DNA from 2 places in the Exiguobacterium sp. AB2 genome. Region 1 is predicted to be linked to the other one. Evidence: predicted binding sites of a transcription regulator. Region 1 holds the regulator's gene; the other holds the start of a gene.

Evidence for each region. Region 1 encodes LexA, which represses DNA repair genes until DNA is damaged. Its sites were predicted from a motif close to CGAACATATGTTCG; they were not measured.
Region 2: parE (DNA topoisomerase IV subunit B) is a predicted target of LexA. The motif match lies at 1,798-1,811, and genes of this name have one in related genera.

The regions. Positions count from the first base shown of each region.
Region 1 covers NZ_JNAA01000019.1:8,595-19,011, reverse strand. The annotation lists gene hflX (GTPase HflX) at 1-994, shown strand, start outside; gene DI14_RS02920 (methionine gamma-lyase family protein) at 998-2,293, shown strand; gene DI14_RS02915 (MerR family transcriptional regulator) at 2,387-2,791, shown strand; gene glnA (type I glutamate--ammonia ligase) at 2,838-4,178, shown strand; gene DI14_RS02905 (metal-binding protein) at 4,270-4,710, opposite strand; gene lexA (transcriptional repressor LexA) at 4,710-5,330, opposite strand; gene DI14_RS02895 (hypothetical protein) at 5,535-5,768, shown strand; gene DI14_RS02890 (recombinase family protein) at 5,841-6,485, shown strand; gene DI14_RS02885 (DUF896 domain-containing protein) at 6,546-6,779, shown strand; gene tkt (transketolase) at 6,978-8,969, shown strand; gene DI14_RS02875 (YneF family protein) at 9,098-9,331, shown strand; gene DI14_RS02870 (ABC transporter transmembrane domain-containing protein) at 9,457-10,417, shown strand, end outside.
Region 2 covers NZ_JNAA01000075.1:5,696-16,112, reverse strand. The annotation lists gene DI14_RS10155 (GGDEF domain-containing protein) at 1-929, opposite strand, end outside; gene DI14_RS10150 (CoA-binding protein) at 1,294-1,698, shown strand; gene parE (DNA topoisomerase IV subunit B) at 1,829-3,796, shown strand; gene parC (DNA topoisomerase IV subunit A) at 3,799-6,204, shown strand; gene DI14_RS10135 (DinB family protein) at 6,421-6,927, opposite strand; gene DI14_RS10130 (NUDIX hydrolase) at 7,071-7,682, shown strand; gene DI14_RS10125 (MBL fold metallo-hydrolase) at 7,697-8,413, shown strand; gene DI14_RS10120 (GNAT family N-acetyltransferase) at 8,429-8,881, shown strand; gene DI14_RS15550 (hypothetical protein) at 9,366-9,521, opposite strand; gene DI14_RS10110 (transporter substrate-binding domain-containing protein) at 9,922-10,417, shown strand, end outside.

The DNA.
Region 1 (10,417 bases):
GGCGCAATCGAAGAACATCCGCATCTCGCTGAACGATCCCGAAGAGATGAAATTGATTGACCGGACCCAGCTCATCCTCGACATTTTCGCAGGACGCGCCCAATCGAAAGAAGGGAAGCTCCAAGTCGAGCTCGCACAGATGAACTATCTGTTGCCACGCCTAATCGGACAGGGCACGCAGTTGTCACGTCTTGGAGGCGGCATCGGGACACGCGGACCGGGTGAGACGAAACTCGAATCGGACCGTCGTCACATCAAGCGTCGAATCGATGAGATCTCGAAGCAACTCGAAGGGACCGTCGCGCACCGTGACCGTTACCGAGAACGCCGGAAAGAGAACCGCGTCTTCCAAATCGCCCTCGTCGGATATACGAACGCCGGGAAGTCGACAATCTTTAACCGTTTGACCGAGGCGGACACGTATGAGCAAGACGAACTGTTCGCGACGCTCGATCCGCTCACACGTGAGCTCGAACTGCCGCGGGGCGGAAAAGTGCTCATTACCGACACGGTCGGATTCATCCGCGACTTGCCGACGAAACTCGTCGCGGCGTTCCGGTCGACACTCGAAGAAGTCGTCGGGGCTGACTTGGTGCTACACGTCATCGACGCGTCGAACCCGCACTACTTGAACCAAATCGACACGACGAACTCCGTTCTTTCAGAGCTCGGGGCGAGCGAGGTGCCGCAACTCGAGGTGTACAACAAGAAAGACCGGTTGACCGAGGACTTCCTCGGTGGGCCGCTCCTCATCTCGGCGATTGACCCGAGCGACATCGAGACGCTCATCGGCGCGGTCGAAGATAAGATTTGTGACGTGTTGACGCGCGTCCACGTCGTCTTGCCGGTCAGTTCGTTCGAGCACTATCATCCGGCGAAAGAGGCGATGTATCGGCTTGAAGAGGAGTTTTTAGATGACGGTTCGGTCGAACTCGTCGGATATATGAGAGAAGACACGCGTCTATATGCGACGCTGAAACAATTTGAGGTGTGACGTATGTGGCAGGAAAAGATTGAACATTATGAAGAGATTGCGCCGTTCGTGAAAGCGGCGGAAGCGCGAATCAAACCATTCGTGGAACGAATCGAGGAGACGGCGGAATACAACCAGTTCCGCGTCCTCGAATCGTTCAAAAAACATAAAGTGTCGGATTTCCATTTCAATCCGACGACGGGCTACGGCTATGACGACATCGGTCGGGATACGCTCGAAGCCATCTATGCCGACGTGTTCGGTGCCGAGCTCGCGCTCTGCCGGCCACAAATCATCTCAGGGACGCACGCCATCGGGATTGCCTTGTTCGGTGTGCTCTTGCCTGGAGACGAGTTGCTCTATATCACCGGGAAGCCATACGACACGCTCGAGGAAATCGTCGGGATTCGCGGCGATGGTCGCGGTTCATTGAAAGAGCTCGGCGTGACGTATGACAAAGTCGAACTGAGAGACGACCGGATTGACGTCGATACCGTCATCGCGCGGATTCGTCCCGAGACGAAGCTCGTCGGCATCCAGCGCTCAAAAGGCTACGCCAACCGGCGCAGCATCCCGGTGCAGGAGATTGGGGAGGCGATTACAAAAATCAAGGCGGCCCATCCGCACGTGTTCGTCTTCGTCGACAACTGTTACGGCGAGTTCGTCGAGACGTTGGAGCCGACACATGTCGGAGCCGACCTCATGGCCGGTTCCCTCATTAAGAACCCGGGAGGTGGGCTCGCGAAGACGGGCGGCTATATCGCCGGGACACGTGAACTCGTGGAACGTTGTTCGTTCCGAATGACGACCCCTGGTATCGGCAGCGAGGCCGGCCCGTCGCTCTATTCGCTCCAAGAGATGTACCAAGGCTTCTATATGGCCCCGCACACGGTCGCCCAGGCGTTGAAAGGGGCGCATCTGTCAGCAAGCCTGCTCGCGTTGCTCGGTTTCGAGACGACGCCGCACCACGCCGAGCGTCGGACCGATTTGATTCAATCGGTGACGTTCCGAGACCGCGACAAGATGATCGCTTTCTGCCAAAGCATCCAGATGGCCTCGCCCGTGAACGCGCATGCGCTCCCGGTGCCGGCGTATATGCCAGGCTATGAGGATGACGTCATCATGGCGGCCGGGACGTTCATCCAAGGGTCGTCGATCGAGCTATCAGCCGATGGACCGCTCCGCGCACCGTATACGGCTTACGTTCAAGGCGGCTTGACGTATGCGCATGTCAAGGTCGCATTGATGCTCGCCTTGAGCCAGTTACGCACGAAAGGACTCGTCACGTTTGACCAGACTAAACTCACAACTGCATTGTAACCGAAATGTCATGTTAACTTTCTTAACATCTCTTGACAGGAAAACTGTCATGTATTATTCTCACAGTGTAAGACAGCAAAGGAGGGGTAAGGGATGGCCGATCAATTTCGTCGCTCCAACCCGTTGTTTCCGATTGGAATCGTCCAAGATTTAACGCAACTGACAGGTAGGCAGATTCGGTATTATGAAGAACAGGGTCTGATTTCGCCTAGTCGGACGGAATCGAAACGACGACTTTATTCCTTCAATGATGTCGAACGTCTACTCGCGATCAAGGACTTCATCGACCAAGGGTTCAACTTGGCGGCGATTCGCCACATGTTGGACAATGAAGAGCCGAAAGAGGCGGAAGCTTCCGCCGCACCGGCACCGGTCAGTGATGCGCCGAAAATCTCGGAAAAAGAATTGCATCAACTGTTAAAGACACAACTGCAAGAAGCCGGACGCTTCAATAAGACATCGCTCATCCAAGGTGAGCTTTCGCGCTTTTATCGCTGACGGCAACACATCAACCATTACACAATGTGAGAGGGGACATTTCACCATGGCCAGAAAAACGTTCACAAAAGAAGACATTAAACGGATCGCACAAGAAGAGGACGTACGCTTTATTCGTCTTCAATTCACAGACATCCTCGGAACAATCAAAAACGTCGAGGTGCCAATCAGCCAATTGGACAAAGCACTCGACAACAAGATGATGTTCGACGGTTCTTCAATCGAAGGTTTCGTCCGCATCGAGGAGTCAGACATGTACCTTTATCCAGACCTTAACACGTGGGTTGTCTTCCCGTGGACAGATGGCAGCGGAAAAGTCGCCCGCTTGATTTGTGATATTTATAACCCAGACGGCACACCGTTCAGCGGTGACCCGCGCGGTACGCTCAAACGCAACCTTGAGCACATGCAAAAGCTTGGCTTCACGGCGTTCAACGTCGGTCCTGAGCCAGAGTTCTTCCTCTTCAAAAAGGATTTGAACGGTCAACCGACGCTCGAATTGAACGACCAAGGCGGCTACTTCGACTTGGCGCCGGTCGACCTCGGTGAGAACTGCCGTAAAGAGATCGTCATCGAGCTTGAGAACATGGGCTTTGAAATCGAAGCGTCACACCACGAAGTCGCACCAGGGCAACACGAGATCGACTTCAAATATGCGGATGCCGTGACGACAGCCGATAACATCCAAACGTTCAAGCTCGTCGTCAAGACGATTGCGGCGAAGTACGGTCTTCACGCGACATTCATGCCGAAGCCGCTCTTCGGCGTCAACGGTTCAGGGATGCACGCGAACATGTCGCTCTTCAAAGGCGACACGAACGTCTTCTACGATCCGAACGGCGAAATGGAGCTTTCAGACACGGCCCGCGCCTTCACGGCGGGAATCCTCGAGCACGCTCGTGCGTTCACGGCCATCTGTAACCCGACGGTCAACTCGTACAAGCGTCTCGTCCCAGGTTACGAAGCACCTTGCTACGTAGCGTGGAGCGCCCGCAACCGTTCACCACTCGTTCGTGTCCCGGCGGCCCGTGGCCTCTCGACGCGTATCGAAGTACGTTCGGTCGACCCGGCGGCGAACCCGTACCTCGCGCTTTCGTCACTCTTGGCTTCTGGCCTCGACGGAATCGAGAAAGATTTGGTTGCTCCAAAACCAATCGACAGCAACATCTACGTGATGGACAAGCCTGAGCGTGTCGCGAACGGAATCGATGATCTTCCAGCGACGCTCTTCGACGCACTCGAAGTACTTCGTGGCGACAAAGTCGTCATGGATTCACTCGGCGAGCATATCGGCGAACATTTCCTCGAATTGAAAGAGATCGAGTGGGACATGTTCCGTATGCAAGTGACAGAGTGGGAACGCGATCAGTATATGACGCTCTACTAATCCAAGCAAAAAAGCGCTCGTGCCTTCTTCGGAAAGCATGGGCGCTTTTTTTGCGCGTTTAAAAGGACGTCCCCGAGTGGAGACGTCCTGATTAGAACGCACGTTTGAAAAACGTGGACGTATAGTCGAGTGTCGTATGTAACGTCGTCGCGAACGTGAGCCCGAGGAAGAACGACAAGCCGAACTCGTCGAGCCAGGCGATCGCCGCCGTCTCGTACGGCGTGAAAGTGAGCAGAATGACAAGCGGGAAACCGAGATAGATGACGCGAATCAAGTCGCTCAGTACCGGTAAGTGCGAAAACAACGACCGGTGCGGCATGAGTTTCACGTAAGGCAACCAAAATCCACGGAGCGGCCCCCAACGGAAATAGGCGTCCGATTTCAAATCGAGGTCCGGGGAGAGCCAGAGCGTCCCGACGATCGCGCCGAGAAGGAGGGCGAGCGGGACATCGAGTTCAATAAAAGGCGTGGCAATCGCTAAAGCTCCGATTGCCACGAAATTCGTACGCGTATGCGTCTTACCACTCGCCATTAATGAATCGTCCGGTATACACCGATGACCTTCCCTAAAATCGACACGTTATCAAAATACATCGCCTCGAGCTCGTCGTTCTCTGGTTGCAGTCTGATTTTCGAAGCTTCTTTATAGATGCGTTTGACGGTCGCCTCGCCTTCGTCGGTCATCGCGACGACAATCTCTCCATTGTCAGCTGTGCTTTGTTGACGCACGAGCACCCGGTCTCCATCTAAGATTCCGGCGTTCACCATCGAATCTCCTGAGACAGAAAGCATATAGACGTTATCGGCGCCGACCATGTGTGTCGGGAGCGGGAAATGTTCTTCCACGTTCTCGATTGCAGTGATCGGTGTACCGGCCGTGACTTTTCCGATGACCGGGACGTACGTGACGGCCTCATGGTCTTCGATGACGACCGTGTCATCGCTCAAAATCTCGATTGCCCGCGGTTTCGTCTTGTCACGGCGGATAAGGCCGCGCTTTTCAAGACGGTCCAAATGACCGTGCACCGTCGAGCTCGATGCCAAACCGACGGCTTCGCCGATTTCACGGACCGAAGGCGGATAACCTTTGGCACGGACCTCGTCTTTTATAAAATCAAGTATCTGCTGTTGTCTTGCTGACATTTTTTTCAATGGAAGTCACCTCGATTATGTCGAATATCCTGCGAACGCATCCTATTCTTTATGGTCTAAGTTTAACATAGAACACATGAGCGCACAAACATTCGTTCGTTTTTTTAGCTTGACCGAACAGAAGTTCCTGTTTTATGATGAGAACAGATAAACGAACAAACGTTCTTGGGAACGTGTATTCCTATGATACGGAGGCGAAATATAATGAGAGATACAGTGAATGGAATCATCTTAGTCGGGATGTTGGTATTAGGGATGTTCGCATTTTATATGGTCGGCGAAATGAGACAAGTGGACGTGGCGGCACCAGCCGTCGAAGACACGCGCAGTATCGAGGCGGAAGTCGCCAAGACGGAAGCGGAGACGCTTGAAGCGCGAATCATCGCTGAACGGGCTGAAAAGAATGAACGGAAGACGACCTGGTTCGCCTCGGAATAATCGTTTCTGTTTGCGAAACGACCCCGTTCCTGTGTATCGTAGAAAGGGAATGGAAAGAAAGGGAGTGACGAGATGCGAGTCGTCATTTATTGTCGCGTATCGACGAACAAGGCGGCGCAAGAGACGTCTCTCGATCGCCAAGTCGACGAATTGACGCGGATGGCGCGTCGGCTCGAGGCCGACGTCGTCGATGTCATCACCGAACAAGAGAGCGGATACGAAGTGAACCGTGGCGGGCTCCTCGACTTACTCGAACACGTATCCGCCTCGAACCTCGACGCCGTCCTCGTGACCGACGATAGCCGTCTCGGGCGAGGGAACGCTAAAATCGCGATTTTGCACACGCTCATGAAGCATGACGTTCGGCTCTTGACGATGCAATCACCAGACGAATATATCGTATCCGATGCCGAGAAGATGGTGCTCGAGATTGTGAGCGTCGTCGAGGAGTATCAGCGGAAAATCCATAACGCCAAAATCTCACGCGGGATGCGCCGGGCCGTCGCGAACGGGTTCAACCCACAGCGAAACATTCAGCACCACGACCAAGGCGGTCGGAGCCGCATCGAAGTGCCGATTGAGGAGATCGTCCAGCTACGCGAACGAGGCCTGACGTTCGCCGAAATCGCGGCCACGTTGCGCGGGTTCGGTTACGAAGTGTCGAAAGCGACCGTGAACCGGCGTTACCTCGAGCACGTCTCAGGATTGAAAACTTGATTCCTCGCCGCTGATTTTGTACAGTAGAAGAACAAATTCAGTAGAGAGGGGGCGAGCCTGATGCTAGCACCTGAACAGTTAGAACGAATCAATTTCCTCGCCAACAAAGCGAAGACAGACGGTCTGTCACAACAAGAGATGGACGAGCAACAAGCGCTTCGTCAGCAATATTTGAAAGCGTTCCGACAATCGTTCAAGTCCCAGATGATGGGCATGAAGGTGGTCGATCCGGAAGGAAACGACGTGACGCCACAAAAACTAAAAGAAGAGCAAGATCGACAACGCTCCGAGTGACTTCGAATGCACATCCTATTTCATATAGGATGTGCATGTTTGTTATACACGAACAAGGATAAGGTTCGACGATTGACGGGTAAACAAAGCGAAGGAAGTAAACGATTTCAATCAATGTGTTATACTAATTAATTAGTTGTGACACACGAATGAGTGTGCTAAAATATGACGGGTAGAAACTTTGTAACAACAGAGAGGATGAAATTAGTGGAAACAACTACTAAAGAATTATTAGCGATTAACTCGATTCGGACGCTCTCGATTGATGCGGTCCAAAAAGCGAACTCTGGTCACCCGGGTATGCCGATGGGTGCGGCTCCGATGGCGTTCACGCTTTGGACAGATAAGATGCGTCACAACCCGAAAAACCCGAACTGGTTCAACCGCGACCGGTTCGTGCTTTCAGCGGGACACGGTTCGATGCTCTTGTACTCGCTCCTTCACTTATCTGGTTACGACCTTTCACTCGACGATCTCAAATCGTTCCGTCAAATGGATTCGAAGACGCCTGGACACCCAGAGTACCGTCACACGGCCGGTGTCGACGCGACGACTGGACCGCTCGGCCAAGGGATTGCCATGGCAGTCGGGATGGCGATGGCAGAGAAACATTTGGAAGCGACATACAACCGTGATGAGTTCAAAGTGGTTGACCACTTCACATACGGGATTTGCGGAGACGGTGACTTGATGGAAGGCGTGTCGGCAGAAGCTGCCTCACTCGCTGGTCACTTGAAGCTCGGCAAGCTCGTCGTCCTTTATGATTCAAACGACATCTCACTCGACGGTGACCTTCACAAGTCGTTCTCGGAGAGCGTCGAAGACCGTTTCAACGCATACGGCTGGCAAGTCATCCGTGTCGAGGACGGAACGGACATCGACACGATCGCGAAGGCGATCGATGAAGCGAAAGCGGAGACGTCGAAACCGACGCTCATCGAAGTGAAAACGGTCATCGGCTTCGGTTCACCGAACAAGTCAGGGAAATCGGCGTCGCACGGCGCACCACTCGGCGAAGCCGAAATCGAGCTCACGAAACAGTTCTACAAGTGGGAAGGCGAGAACTTCTACGTGCCGACTGAAGTGTATGACTTGTTCAACGAGAAAGTCATCGAGCCGGGCGCGAAGTATGAGTCGGACTGGAACGAACTCGTCGAAGCTTACAAATCGGCTCATCCAGAGCTCGGTGCCCAATTCGAGCGTGCGATGAACAACGAACTCCCAGAAGGTTGGGACAGCGAGTTGCCGACGTTTGAAATCGGCTCGAAGAAAGCGACACGTCAGACGAGCGGAGAAGTATTGAACGCGATTGCGAAAGTCGTTCCGACGCTCTTCGGTGGGTCGGCTGACCTCGCCGGTTCGAACAACTCGATGATTAAAGGTGCGGCGGACTTCGACGAAGATCCGGCTGGTCGCAACATCTGGTTCGGTGTCCGTGAGTTCGCGATGGCAGCTGCCGTCAACGGCATGGCCCTCCACGGTGGCGTCCTTCCTTACGGCGCGACGTTCTTCGTCTTCTCAGACTACCTCCGTCCAGCGGTCCGTTTGGCTGCCCTCATGGGTCTCCCGTCGACGTTCATCTTGACGCACGATTCGATTGCGGTCGGTGAAGATGGTCCGACACACGAACCGGTCGAGCACTTGATGAGCTTCCGCGCGATGCCGAACGTTTCAGTTCTCCGCCCAGCGGATGGGAAAGAGACGATCGCGGCTTGGAAACAGGCGGTGACGACGACATCGACACCATCACTTCTCGTCTTGACGCGTCAGGCGCTTCCTGAGCTTGAAGGGACGTCAGTCGAGCAGGCGGCGAAAGGTGCATACGTCGTCGCGGGCGACTCGAACGGGGCGGACGTGCTTCTCCTCGGTACGGGTTCTGAAGTCCACGTCCTCGTCGAAGCGCGCGAACAACTCGCTTCAGAAGGCGTGAACGCGGCTGTCGTGTCGATGCCTTCTTGGGAATTGTTCGAAGCACAATCGGCTGAATACAAAGAGTCTGTCCTTCCGTCATCTGTGACGAAGCGCGTCTCGCTCGAAGCGGGATCGACGCTCGGATGGTACAAATACGTCGGCTTCGGCGGTAAAGTACTCGGAATCGACAAGTTCGGGGCCTCGGCTCCTGGCGACCTCCTCATGAAGGAGTATGGCATGTCGGTCGAGAACGTCGTCGACGCTGTCAAATCGCTTTAAATCAAGAACCGTCGTGATGTCATCCGTTTCTGGAGGGCATCACGATTTTTTTTCTGACGACTAGCGAATTAGCGTAATATAGTGTATAGTAAAAAACGATGTTTCATATGGTAGAGGAGGTAAAAACCTTGAGTACATTGTTCTGGATTCTTATCGTCGTAGCAGCACTCATCGGAGGTATCGCGATCGGTTTCTTCATCGCTCGTAAATACATGATGAACTACCTCGAACAAAACCCGCCAATCAATGAAGACATGATTCGCACGTTGATGATGCAGATGGGTCAAAAACCGTCACAGAAGAAAGTCAACCAAGTGATGCGTGCCATGAACGTTCAAATGAAGAACGAAAAGAAATCATAATGTTTGTGTTTGAGACACTCCGCCATCGCGGAGTGTTTTTTCGTACCCATATTTTGTTAGACAATCGAACAAACTTTCGCTACCATAAATGAATAGTCTTATTTCAAGATAAGGGGGCGATTCACATTCGTGTATTTAAACAATTATCATGGTTTTTCAAGCTTGAATGGCGAACGTATGCGCTCGGGATCGTGCTGCTCATGTTCGTCGCCGCACTCGAGCTCGTACCGCCACGCATCATCGGCCGCATCGTCGACGAGATGAACGAAGGGTCGCTTGAGCGAAACCTATTATGGCTCCTCCTCGGTGGACTCGCAGCCGTCGGGATTGGCAACTATGTCGCGCGCTTCTTCTGGCGCTACTTCATCTTCGGTGCCTCGATTCGGCTCGGGCGATTGCTCCGGAGCCAGCTCTATCGACATTTCACCGATTTGGATCAACGGTTTTATAAGAAGTCCCGTGTCGGCGATTTGATGGCCCACGCGACGAACGACGTGCAAGCCGTCTCGATGACGGCCGGTGCCGGGATTTTGACGCTCGTCGACAGTGTGACGATGGGGACGTTCGTCATCATCACGATGGTGACGACGATCAGTTGGAAGTTGACGGTCGTCGCGCTCTTACCGCTACCAATTATGGTCGCCTTGACGACACGTTACGGAAAGTTACTACATAGCCGCTTCGGCGTCGCGCAGGCGGCGTTCTCGGAGCTAAACGACAAAGTCCAAGAGAGCGTCAGTGGCGTCCGTGTCTTAAAGTCGACCGGGGAAGTCGGGCGTGACGTTGATTCGTTCGAGACGCTCTCGGACGAGGTCATGTCAAAGAACGTCCGCGTCGCCAAAATCGACGCCCTGTATGACCCGACCATCTTCGGTATCGTGGGGTTATCGTATATCCTCTCGATCGGTTACGGCGCATACTTGATTGAACAAGGCGAACTGACAATCGGACAAATCGTCAGCTTCACCGCTTACCTCAGTTTACTCACGTGGCCGATGCTCGCCTTCGGCTGGCTATTCAACATCGTCGAACGTGGTCGCGCTTCATACGACCGAATCGAGCGTATGCTCGCCGTCAAACCTGAGA
Region 2 (10,417 bases), on a different contig from region 1:
ATCGTGACGTGAAGGCGAGCCCCCTCGTAAATCGTTTCGGTCGATTTGATGCGGATGCGCAGCTCGTCGAGCCGTTCGTCAATGTCGGCCTCTGTCTCCCCGGCGAGGAAGAGTAAGAACTCTTCTCCGCCCCAACGGACGCAGACGGCGTCCGTCCATGTCAGCGTCGTGGCGACGCGGCGCAAGACGAGGTCGCCGCAATCATGACCGTGCAGCTCGTTGAACGCCTTGAAGTGATCGATGTCGGCCAGAGCGACGGCGTACGGTCGGCCTTCCTGCACCGCACGCGCGACGCCCTCCTCGATGCGTGACGTCCCGGTCAGTCGATTGTAGAGACCGGTCAGGCCGTCGCGCGAGGCGAGGGTATGCAGCCGTTCGTTCGTCCCCTCGAGCTCGTTCGTCACTTCGACGACCGATCCTTCGAAGATGAACGACAGTCCCGCAATGAGCCCGATCGTCGACAAGAGGCAGAACAAGCCGAGCGCTTGCTCGAAGGCGGGCGCAAGCGCTTCTGTGCCATCCGACACGAACAAGTAAAGCGAGCCGTAAATCGCCATGGCGATGCCGGTCGTCGCGACGCGCGCACCTCGATTCACGTTCGGCATGAAGAACACGCCATAGGCGACCATGATGATGAAGTAATGAACGTTCGCATCCCAACCGAGGACGATCGTTGAGATGACGGCATTGTAGACGACCTCGACGAACAGGCCGACGAAGAATGTCCGATAGTAGCGTTTATGTACGAAGTAAAACGAAATCGTGTAATACAGCACGCTGGCGACGTTCGACCAGGCGAGCAACATGACGTCGAGCCGTAAAAAGGTGACGAAGAACACGACATGAATCAACCATGCGAGCGCGTTCCCGTATAATGTGATGCGATAGTTATATAACGTACCGCGACGTTCCTCATAGGTTGTCCCCACGCGAACACCTCCTTTACCCAGTATATCGAAACCGGCTCCATTTGCACATATTTGTCTCGAAATTCGAGTCAATCGCTCGCCATCGACCCGCTTGGAACGGTCGTTAACCTTGCGTGAAATAGATATTTCACGCAAGGTTCAAGAATGTTTAGCTTCAACCTCTCTTGCGATATTCTCGTATAACTGATTCGATCTGAAAATCTTGAAGCCGATAAACATGGTTTACATAATAATTTATAGTGAACCAATTGATTTGTTTTATAAAAAGAAAAGAGTTACAGTTGTATGTATGATGAAAATAAACCTTGAAACAGGGAATAAGGTAACGGTACACTGAGTACGTAAACAAAAGGGGGCAAACAGAATGGATGACCAGCATTTGAAACGATTGCTCGAAGAAGCGAAAACGATTGCCGTCGTCGGGATCTCCTCGAACCCGAACAAGACCGCGAATCAAATCGCCGACTATTTGTTGTTGCAAGGCTACACCGTCATCCCGGTCAACCCGACGCTCGAGACGTGGAACGGACGGAAAGTGTATCCGACCGTCGAGAGCATTCCCGGCCATATCGATATCGTCGACGTCTTCCGTCGCAGCGAATTTTTGGCCGAGGTCGCCGAGGATGCCGTCCGACATGGGGATGTCGGGCTCATCTTCAACCAGCTCGGTCTCTCGAACGCCGACGCGGAGCGGATCGCCCGTGAAGCCGGCATCGATTACGTCGAGAATCGATGCATCTACGTCGAGCATGCCCGCTTGATCGGTTAAGACCTGCCTCCTTGGCAGGTCTCCTTTTTTTCACGTGCCTCGCGCGTCGGAGGCAGGCTTGCCAGAATCCGAAAACAGCTATACAATAGGGTAGAAAAACGAACGTGTGTTCGAAATTGAGGTGACGAAAATGTCAACAGATTTATTCAATTACAATGAAGACGCCATTCAGGTGCTCGAAGGACTCACGGCCGTCCGTAAACGACCAGGGATGTACATCGGTTCGACCGACCATCGCGGTCTCCACCATCTCGTCTACGAGATCGTCGATAACGCGATCGACGAGGCGCTCGCCGGGTTCGGCGGGCAAATCGATGTGACGATTCATAAAGACGATGCCATCACGGTCCGCGACCATGGCCGCGGCATGCCGACGGGGATGCACGCTTCCGGCAAACCGACGCCAGAGGTCATCTTCACGGTGCTCCATGCCGGCGGAAAGTTCGGCCAAGGCGGCTATAAGACGTCCGGGGGCCTCCACGGGGTCGGCGCCTCGGTCGTGAACGCACTGTCGAGCAAGGTCGTCGTGACGATTCACCGAGACGGCAAGCTGTTCGAGCAGACGTTTGCCGACGGCGGAATCCCGCAGACGACGCTCCTTGAGACCGGGAAGACACGCCAGACCGGCACGAGCGTCTATTTTAAACCGGATGCCTCGATCTTTTCGACGACGACCTACAACTATGACACGCTTGCCGAACGGTTACGCGAGTCGGCTTTCCTCTTGAAAGGGCTCACGATCACATTGAAAGACGAGCGTTCTGAGAAGGAAGAAACGTTCCATTACGAGGAAGGGATCGCCGAGTTCGTCCAATATTTAAACGACGACAAGGCGACGCTCCATCCGATCGTCTATTTCGAAGGGACGGAGAACGATATCGAGCTCGAACTCGCCTTCCAGTTCACGGACGCCTACTCCGAGAACGTCCTCTCGTTCGTCAATAACGTCCGGACACGCGATGGCGGGACGCACGAAGTCGGCGCGAAGACGGCGATGACCCGCGTCATGAACGAATATGCGCGTAAGAACGGCTTGTTGAAAGAGAAAGATAAGAACCTTGACGGGGGCGACGTCCGTGAAGGACTCACGCTCATCGTCTCGGTCCGGATTCCCGAGGAGTTCCTTCAGTTCGAGGGCCAGACGAAGTCGAAACTCGGCTCGCCGGAAGCGCGTACGAGCGCAGACAGTGTCATGGCGAAGCAACTAACGATTTTCCTCGAGGAGAATCCACAGATGGCGACGATGCTCATCAAGAAGGCGATTCGTGCTGCCCAGGCCCGTGAAGCCGCCCGCAAGGCGCGCGAAGAGGCCCGTAACGGTAAGAAGAAGAAACGATCGAGCATCTTGAACGGGAAACTGACACCGGCGACGTCAAAGAACGCCGCCAAGAACGAACTGTTCCTCGTCGAGGGTGACTCGGCCGGCGGCTCGGCCAAACAGGGTCGTGACCGGACGTTCCAAGCCATCTTGCCACTCCGTGGGAAGGTCATCAACTCGGAAAAGTCGAAGCTTCAGGACATCATGAAGAACGAGGAAATCAATACGATCATCCATGCGATCGGGGCCGGCGTCGGCCACGACTTCGACCTCGAGGACTGCAATTTCGATAAGATCATCATCATGACCGATGCCGATACGGACGGGGCCCATATCCAAGTGCTCCTGTTGACGTTCTTCTTCCGTTATATGCGCCCGCTCGTCGAGGCCGGCAAAGTATTCGTCGCCTTGCCGCCGCTCTATCGCATCTCGAAAGGGAAAGGCAAGTCGGAACAGTTCGAGTATGCCTGGGACGAAGAAGCGCTCGAGAAGCTCGTCAAAGTGTATAAGAAAGGCTATATCCTCCAGCGCTACAAAGGTCTCGGGGAGATGAACGCCGACCAGTTATGGGAGACGACGATGAACCCGGACACACGGACGCTCATCCGTGTCACGGTAGACGACGCCGCCATCGCCGACAAGCGCGTCTCGGTGCTCATGGGAGACAACGTCGCCCATCGCCGTGAGTGGATCGAGGAGAACGTCGCCTTCGGCCTCCAGGAAGATGATTCGATCATCGCCAATGAACACGTGACTAAAGCGATTGAGGAAGTGATGTAACGATGTCGACGATTCAACACATTTTAAACTTGTCGCTCGAACAGGTCGTCGGTGACCGTTTCGGGCGTTACTCGAAATATATCATTCAGGACCGGGCGCTTCCGGACGCGCGTGACGGGCTCAAACCCGTTCAGCGCCGCATCCTGTATGCGATGCACCATGAGGGCAACACGAACGAGAAACCGTACCGCAAATCGGCCAAGACGGTCGGGAACGTCATCGGGAACTATCACCCGCACGGTGACAGCTCCGTCTATGAGGCGATGGTACGCCTGTCGCAGGACTGGAAGCTCCGCTACCCGCTCATCGACATGCACGGGAACAACGGCTCGATGGACGGCGACTCGGCTGCCGCGATGCGGTATACCGAGGCCCGACTGTCGAAGATTGCGGGCGTCATGCTGACGTCGATCTCGAAGAACACGGTCGACTACACGCCGAACTTCGACGATTCGACCGAAGAGCCGCTCGTCTTGCCCTCGCTCCTTCCGAATTTGCTCATGAACGGGACGACGGGCATCTCGGCTGGTTACGCCACCGAGATCCCACCGCATAACTTGACGGAGGTGCTGAACCTTGCCATTGCTCGCTTGAAAGGTCAGGTTCAGACGGCGACGGAAGCGCTCGAGTATATGCAAGGACCGGACTTCCCGTCCGGCGGGATCGTCATGGGTCGCGACGGCATCTTGAAAGCGTTCGAGACCGGGAAAGGCAAGGTCATCATCCGCGCCAAATCGGTCATCGAGCCGCTTAAAGGCGGCCGTGAACAGATCACGATCACGGAGCTCCCATATGAAGTGAACAAGGCCAACCTCGTCAAGAAGATGGAGGAACTGCGTCTCGACAAGAAAGTCGAAGGCGTCGCCGAAGTCCGTGACGAGACCGACCGGACCGGTGTCCGTGTCGTCATCGAGTTGAAGAAAGAGGCCGATGCGGAAGGTGTGCTCCACTTCTTCTTAAAGCATACGGACCTTCAGCTCGCCTATAACTACAATATGGTCTCAATCGTCAACCGGACACCGAAACAGATGGGACTACTTCCGACCATCGACGCTTACTTGAAACATGTCGAAGAAGTCGTCACCCGTCGCACGACGTTCGAGCTCGAGCAGGCGAAGAAACGCGCCGAGATTGTCGACGCGCTTGAACAGGCCATCTCGGTCTTAGATGAGACGCTCGAACTCATCCGTTCGGCGAAAGATAAAGCCGAGGCGAAACAGAAGCTCATGAACCGCTTCTCGTTCTCGGACCGCCAAGCCGAAGCGGTCGTCATGCTTCAATTGTATCGCTTGACGAACACGGATATCGTCGAGCTTCAAAAAGAGGCGAAGGCGCTCCAAAAAGAGATCACGCGTCTCGCGAACATCTTGAACGTCGACGCGACGAAACGAAAGCTCATCTCGAAAGAACTGACGGCGCTCCGTGACGAGTTCGGTGATGCGCGACGTTCGGTCATCGAGTCTGAGGTCGAGGAGTTGAAGCTGAAGACCGAGGTCATGATCGCCGTCGAAGAGACGATGGTCTTCGTCAGCCGTGACGGTTACGTCAAACGCTCGTCGATGCGCTCATACGGTGCTTCGAGCGACGAGATGCCGGACATGAAAGACAAGGACCGTCCTGTCCTCGTAACCCAGGCGATGACGACGGACCACTTGCTCGTCTGGACGAACAAAGGCAGCTACTTGCTCATCCCGGTCCATCAGATTCCGGAGTCGAAGTGGAAGGATGCCGGACAGCACGTGGCTAACCTCGTCCCGATCGAGGGCGAGCAAGTCGTCTCGGCCGATGTCGTCTCGACGTTCGATACCGACGCACACTGCCTGTTCGTGACGCGTGACGGCATGGTCAAACGGACGCCGCTCCGTGACTATGACGCCCAGCGTAAGTCGAAAGCGCTCATGGCGCTCAAGTTAAAAGGCGATGATACGGTCGTCTTCGCAGGGATCAGCGACGGGCCGGGCCAATTGTTCCTCGTCTCGGAGCGTGGCTATGGCCTCTGGTTCAAGGAAGATGACGTACCGGTCGTCGGGCAACGTGCCGCCGGCGTCAAGGCGATGAACTTGAAGGATGGTGACACGGTCGCCGATGCGTTTGCCTTCTTCACGCCGCCTCTCTTCGTCCTCGTGACGCAGCGTGGCGCAGTCAAGAAGATGAAGCTCGAGGATCAGTTCGATTGCACGAACCGTAACTTGCGTGGGACGATGCTCATCCGTGAAGTCAAATCGAAACCGCATCAGATTCGTCGTGTGCTCCCGGTGCATGACGATGAGACGCTCCACATTATCGGGAAAGAGAAAGCGAAGACGGTCAAGACGAAGCAGTTGACGCTTCTAGACCGCTACGCCAACGGCTCGTTCGTGTTTGACGAGGAGACGTTCGGTGAGATTGAAGACGTGTACCTCGATTGAGGAGGGCCCTGTACAACAGACGTTGTGCAGGGTTTTTTCGTTCCGGTATAAATGTATTTAAGGAGACAGAAGCTTGAAAAGTAGCTGGATTCGCGACATCGATCTTGAAATGAAATGGTTGCTTGACGAGCGGTACGGACTAAATGATTCGTTTACAGAAAGCTTTTACGATGAGAAATGAACAAAAGACGCGCGAGGCGTCTTTTTGAATACGTCTTAGATGTCAGCCTCCATAAGATACCGTTCCAAATCGGCCTGTTGGCGCAAGTGATGGCGGGTATGCATCTCGATCAGGGCGTACCACTCTTGTGCGTTCAACCAGCCAAAACCGCCATGCTGGGCTTTAACGTAAGGATTTGCCGACCGGACGAACGGTTCGAGGCGCTCAAGACGGGAAAGCAATGCATCGATCCGGCGTTCGAGCAGTTCCCGTTTGTCCATATTGTTCGGAGGTTGGTTCATTTCGTCAGGTAAACGGATTTTCATCGGAGGGAACCCACCGGCCTGAAACAACCGTTCACCGAACTCGGTCTTCCCGAGCGGTTGCTCTTCAGTGGAAGCGAGACACCGTTTAATCTCATCCGCATATTCCTCAGCCACCACGATGATATGGTCGTACATTTGTCCGATTGACCAGATATCGTCTGCTGCCTGATATCGCAACTGTCGCTCGGTATAACCGTCCAAATCGTCTTTGAATTGGGATAATATAAGCATCGTCATACGTTTCCTCCTTGATGAATCATATTGTATGAAGTATATCATGTGCACGATACGTACTTTCTGCTAGAAGCGGGTATTCTTGAAGAGGAACAACTCACCCCTGCGGCGAAATGAGTAGCAGGACAAACGATGGAGGGATGACTATGTCAGAATGGCTCGATTGGGCAAAACGGCTACAGGCATTGGCTCAGGCCGGCTTGACGTTCACGAAAGACGAGTTTGACCGCGAGCGGTACCTTGAACTGCAACAGATTGCGACCGAGATGTTTAAACGACAATCCAATCTCGCATTGGACGAGATCACTGAGTTGACGCACATTGATGGCTATCCGACACCAAAGCTTGACGTACGGGGTGTCGTCTTCCAAGAAGACCGGTTGTTGCTCGTCAAAGAACGTTCAGAAGGACTTTGGACGCTTCCGGGTGGCTTTTGCGAGGTCGGGCTCTCGCCTACGGAGAATATCGTCAAAGAGATTGAGGAGGAATCGGGATTTGATGTCGCACCGATCCGTCTCGTCGCCTTGTTTGATATGCATCATCATCCACATCCGCCCATGTCGCAGCATTACTATAAACTGTTTATCGAATGCGAGCTGATTGGCGGGGAGGCGCAGGTGAGCTATGAGACGAGCGACGTCGGCTTTTTCACACGGGACGCGTTGCCGCCGCTCTCGCTCGCTCGTAACACGCTCGAGCAACTCCATATGTGTTTTGACGCCCGGTGGCAAGAAGACTGGGTGACATTGTTTGATTGAGGGGAGGGGATTGTGTGGTCATTACACGCTTGGAACATGTTCATCAACTGACCTTTTACGCGCCGGTACTGCCGATTAACGTCCAATTGATTGAAAGAGAGCTCGGGCTCGTCTTGATTGATACGGCGCTTGAACGGAACGCCGCGGACATTTTGGCCTATATCGAGTCGCTTGAACGGCCGCTTCTTGCCATTTTATTGACGCATGCCCACGGCGACCACGTCGGAGGTGTCGATCGCATCTTGAAAGTCCATCCTCATGCCGAGTTGTACATCTCGCGCCGCGATGCCCGATTGCTTGAAGGGGATCGGACGACCGACCCGGATGAGCGGGAGCTTAAAATTAAAGGCTCGCTCCCGACAATTCATTCGTTGCCGGACAAGCGGTTAGACCCAGGTGAGCGGTTGTTCGGGTTCCGCGTCTATCACGCTGCCGGTCACACACCGGGCTCCGTCGCTTATTTTGATGAAGCGAGTCGGATTCTGTTCGCAGGCGACGCGTTTCAATCGCATGGGGGAGTCGCTGTGGCAGGGGACGTCAGACCGCTTTTCCCGCTTCCTGGACTGGCGACATGGGATAAGTCGGCCGCTGTCGAGAACGCCGAGAAGTTGATCGATCTCGCGCCACGTCATACGTTCGTAGGCCATGGAAAATCGATTGAAGGGACTCATCGGCTCTATCGGGCGCTAAAACGCGCGAAGCGTAAACGGGCACGGCTGTTTTCACGGTAAAGGAGGAGGTGTGAGATGATGGAGCTACGTGAGATTCAGACGACGCAATATCGTTCGGCTGAGCAAATGCTCGAGATTCAACGAAACGCCTACGCGGTCGAGGCTGAGTTGATCGGTTTCGATGAGATTCCAGCTCGATATGAGACGGTTGAAGTGATTCAAAATTTATCCGGTGAGAGTTACGGATTGTATAACGACGAGCGGTTGATTGGATTTATCACGATTGAGACGGCCGAGACAACGGTCGAAGTCACAAAGCTGTGTATTGATCCGACATATTTTCGGGCGAGACTGGCGACGACCTTGCTCGAACACGTCTTAAGCCTTCATGAAGACAAGCTAGTTTATGTCCATACCGGAAAACATAACGGTCCAGCAAAGCGTCTGTATACGAAGTTAGGGTTTGAAGCGAGCTCCGAATTCGAACCGGAACCCGGTGTCACATTGATTCGATTTACACGTGCATAACATCTCGTCTCATTTCTCTCATTCTGTCTCACTTCTTTAAGTATACTAAAGGATTGAGACAGAGTTTTATTTTTACTGATAATATATGTTATGTTAACTAGAAAGAAAAAGAGAAGCGTAATGTCAGATTTGACGTCTCGCCTCTCAGCTGCAACTCAGAAAATTTTGTACCAATCCAACGTCAGTTCGATGTCCGAATTTCAGGTCTGTTTGAGCGTATCCACGTTCCTGAGCGCGAACCCTTCTTTCGCATAAAATCGACACGCGATCACGTTATCGGTCTGCGCTTCGAGTGACAATCCGAGCAACGATTGCAATTTCGCCTACGTCCTCTCAATACCGATCAGCATATGACCGAGTCGCTGTTTCGATACGTCTCGATATATACAAAACGGTTCCAGTCTCTTACTACACGGATTTGTCCGATACAAGTCGTCTCGTCGAACTCCAAGAATGCTTCCTCATATAATTGTTCAAACCCCTATTACATACCCATCGAGAATAAGGCCATCAAATTCCAAAGTGACAATCCTAGTGGAATGAGCGACAGGATGGTCACCCATCTTTTCTTTGTAAAGAGTCCAATCATAAGCGTGATTAAGCCGATTGCTAAAACGATGATCATCGTCATAACTGTCATGGTTGGTCCATCTCCCGTAGCTGGATTATTGTAACTGGTTTAAAGCTAGTTGCTCGTCGTTCATCAAGCACCTGTTACATTATTTGCTAGATTGATATGAAACTCTTCTTTCTGCTTGATACATCATAGCCAACATCAACAATTCCTTGATTCAACTTTATTCATTGTTGGACAAAGTTTCTTCACCATCCGCACAACTAGCTCAATTCAATTCTACACCTGTTTCGTCGGAAATAATAAACTGTATTACTCAACTGAATCGTTCATTCAAGGACGTGATAGCGCTTTATGGATTTGTGTTTCAAAAATAACTTTAACGCTGTTCATCCATTCTTAGGAGTTGCCTGTAATCGATTGTCATGCTATTTTTAGACAGATGATAACTTAAGGAGGAACATAGATGAAACGTTTGACAAAAGGCTTCGCGGCCTCCCTTTTACTTGCTGTCCCGCTCGCGGCGTGTGGTGATTCGAGCACCGATCAGGCCGAGACTTCGCGCTGGGATGAGATTCAAGAGAGCGGTACGCTCACGGTCGGGACGGCCGGCACACTCTACCCTGCCTCGTTCCGTGCCGAAGAAAGTGACGAGTTGACAGGATTCGATGTCGAATTGATGAAAGAGATTGGTCAGCGGCTTGACCTTGAAGTTCAGTTCAAAGAGATGGCGTTTGACAACATGTTGACGAGCGTCCAGAACGGGCAGATCGACGTCGCCGCGAACGACATCTCGGTCACAGAGGACCGCAAAGAGAAGTTCGCCTTCTCGACACCGTATAAGTACACGTACGGAACGGCCATCGTCCGGAAGAGTGACCTTTCAGGCATCGACTCGCTCGAGGACTTGAAAGGCAAGAAAGCAGCTGGAGAAGCGACGACCGTCTTCATGGAGGTGGCGC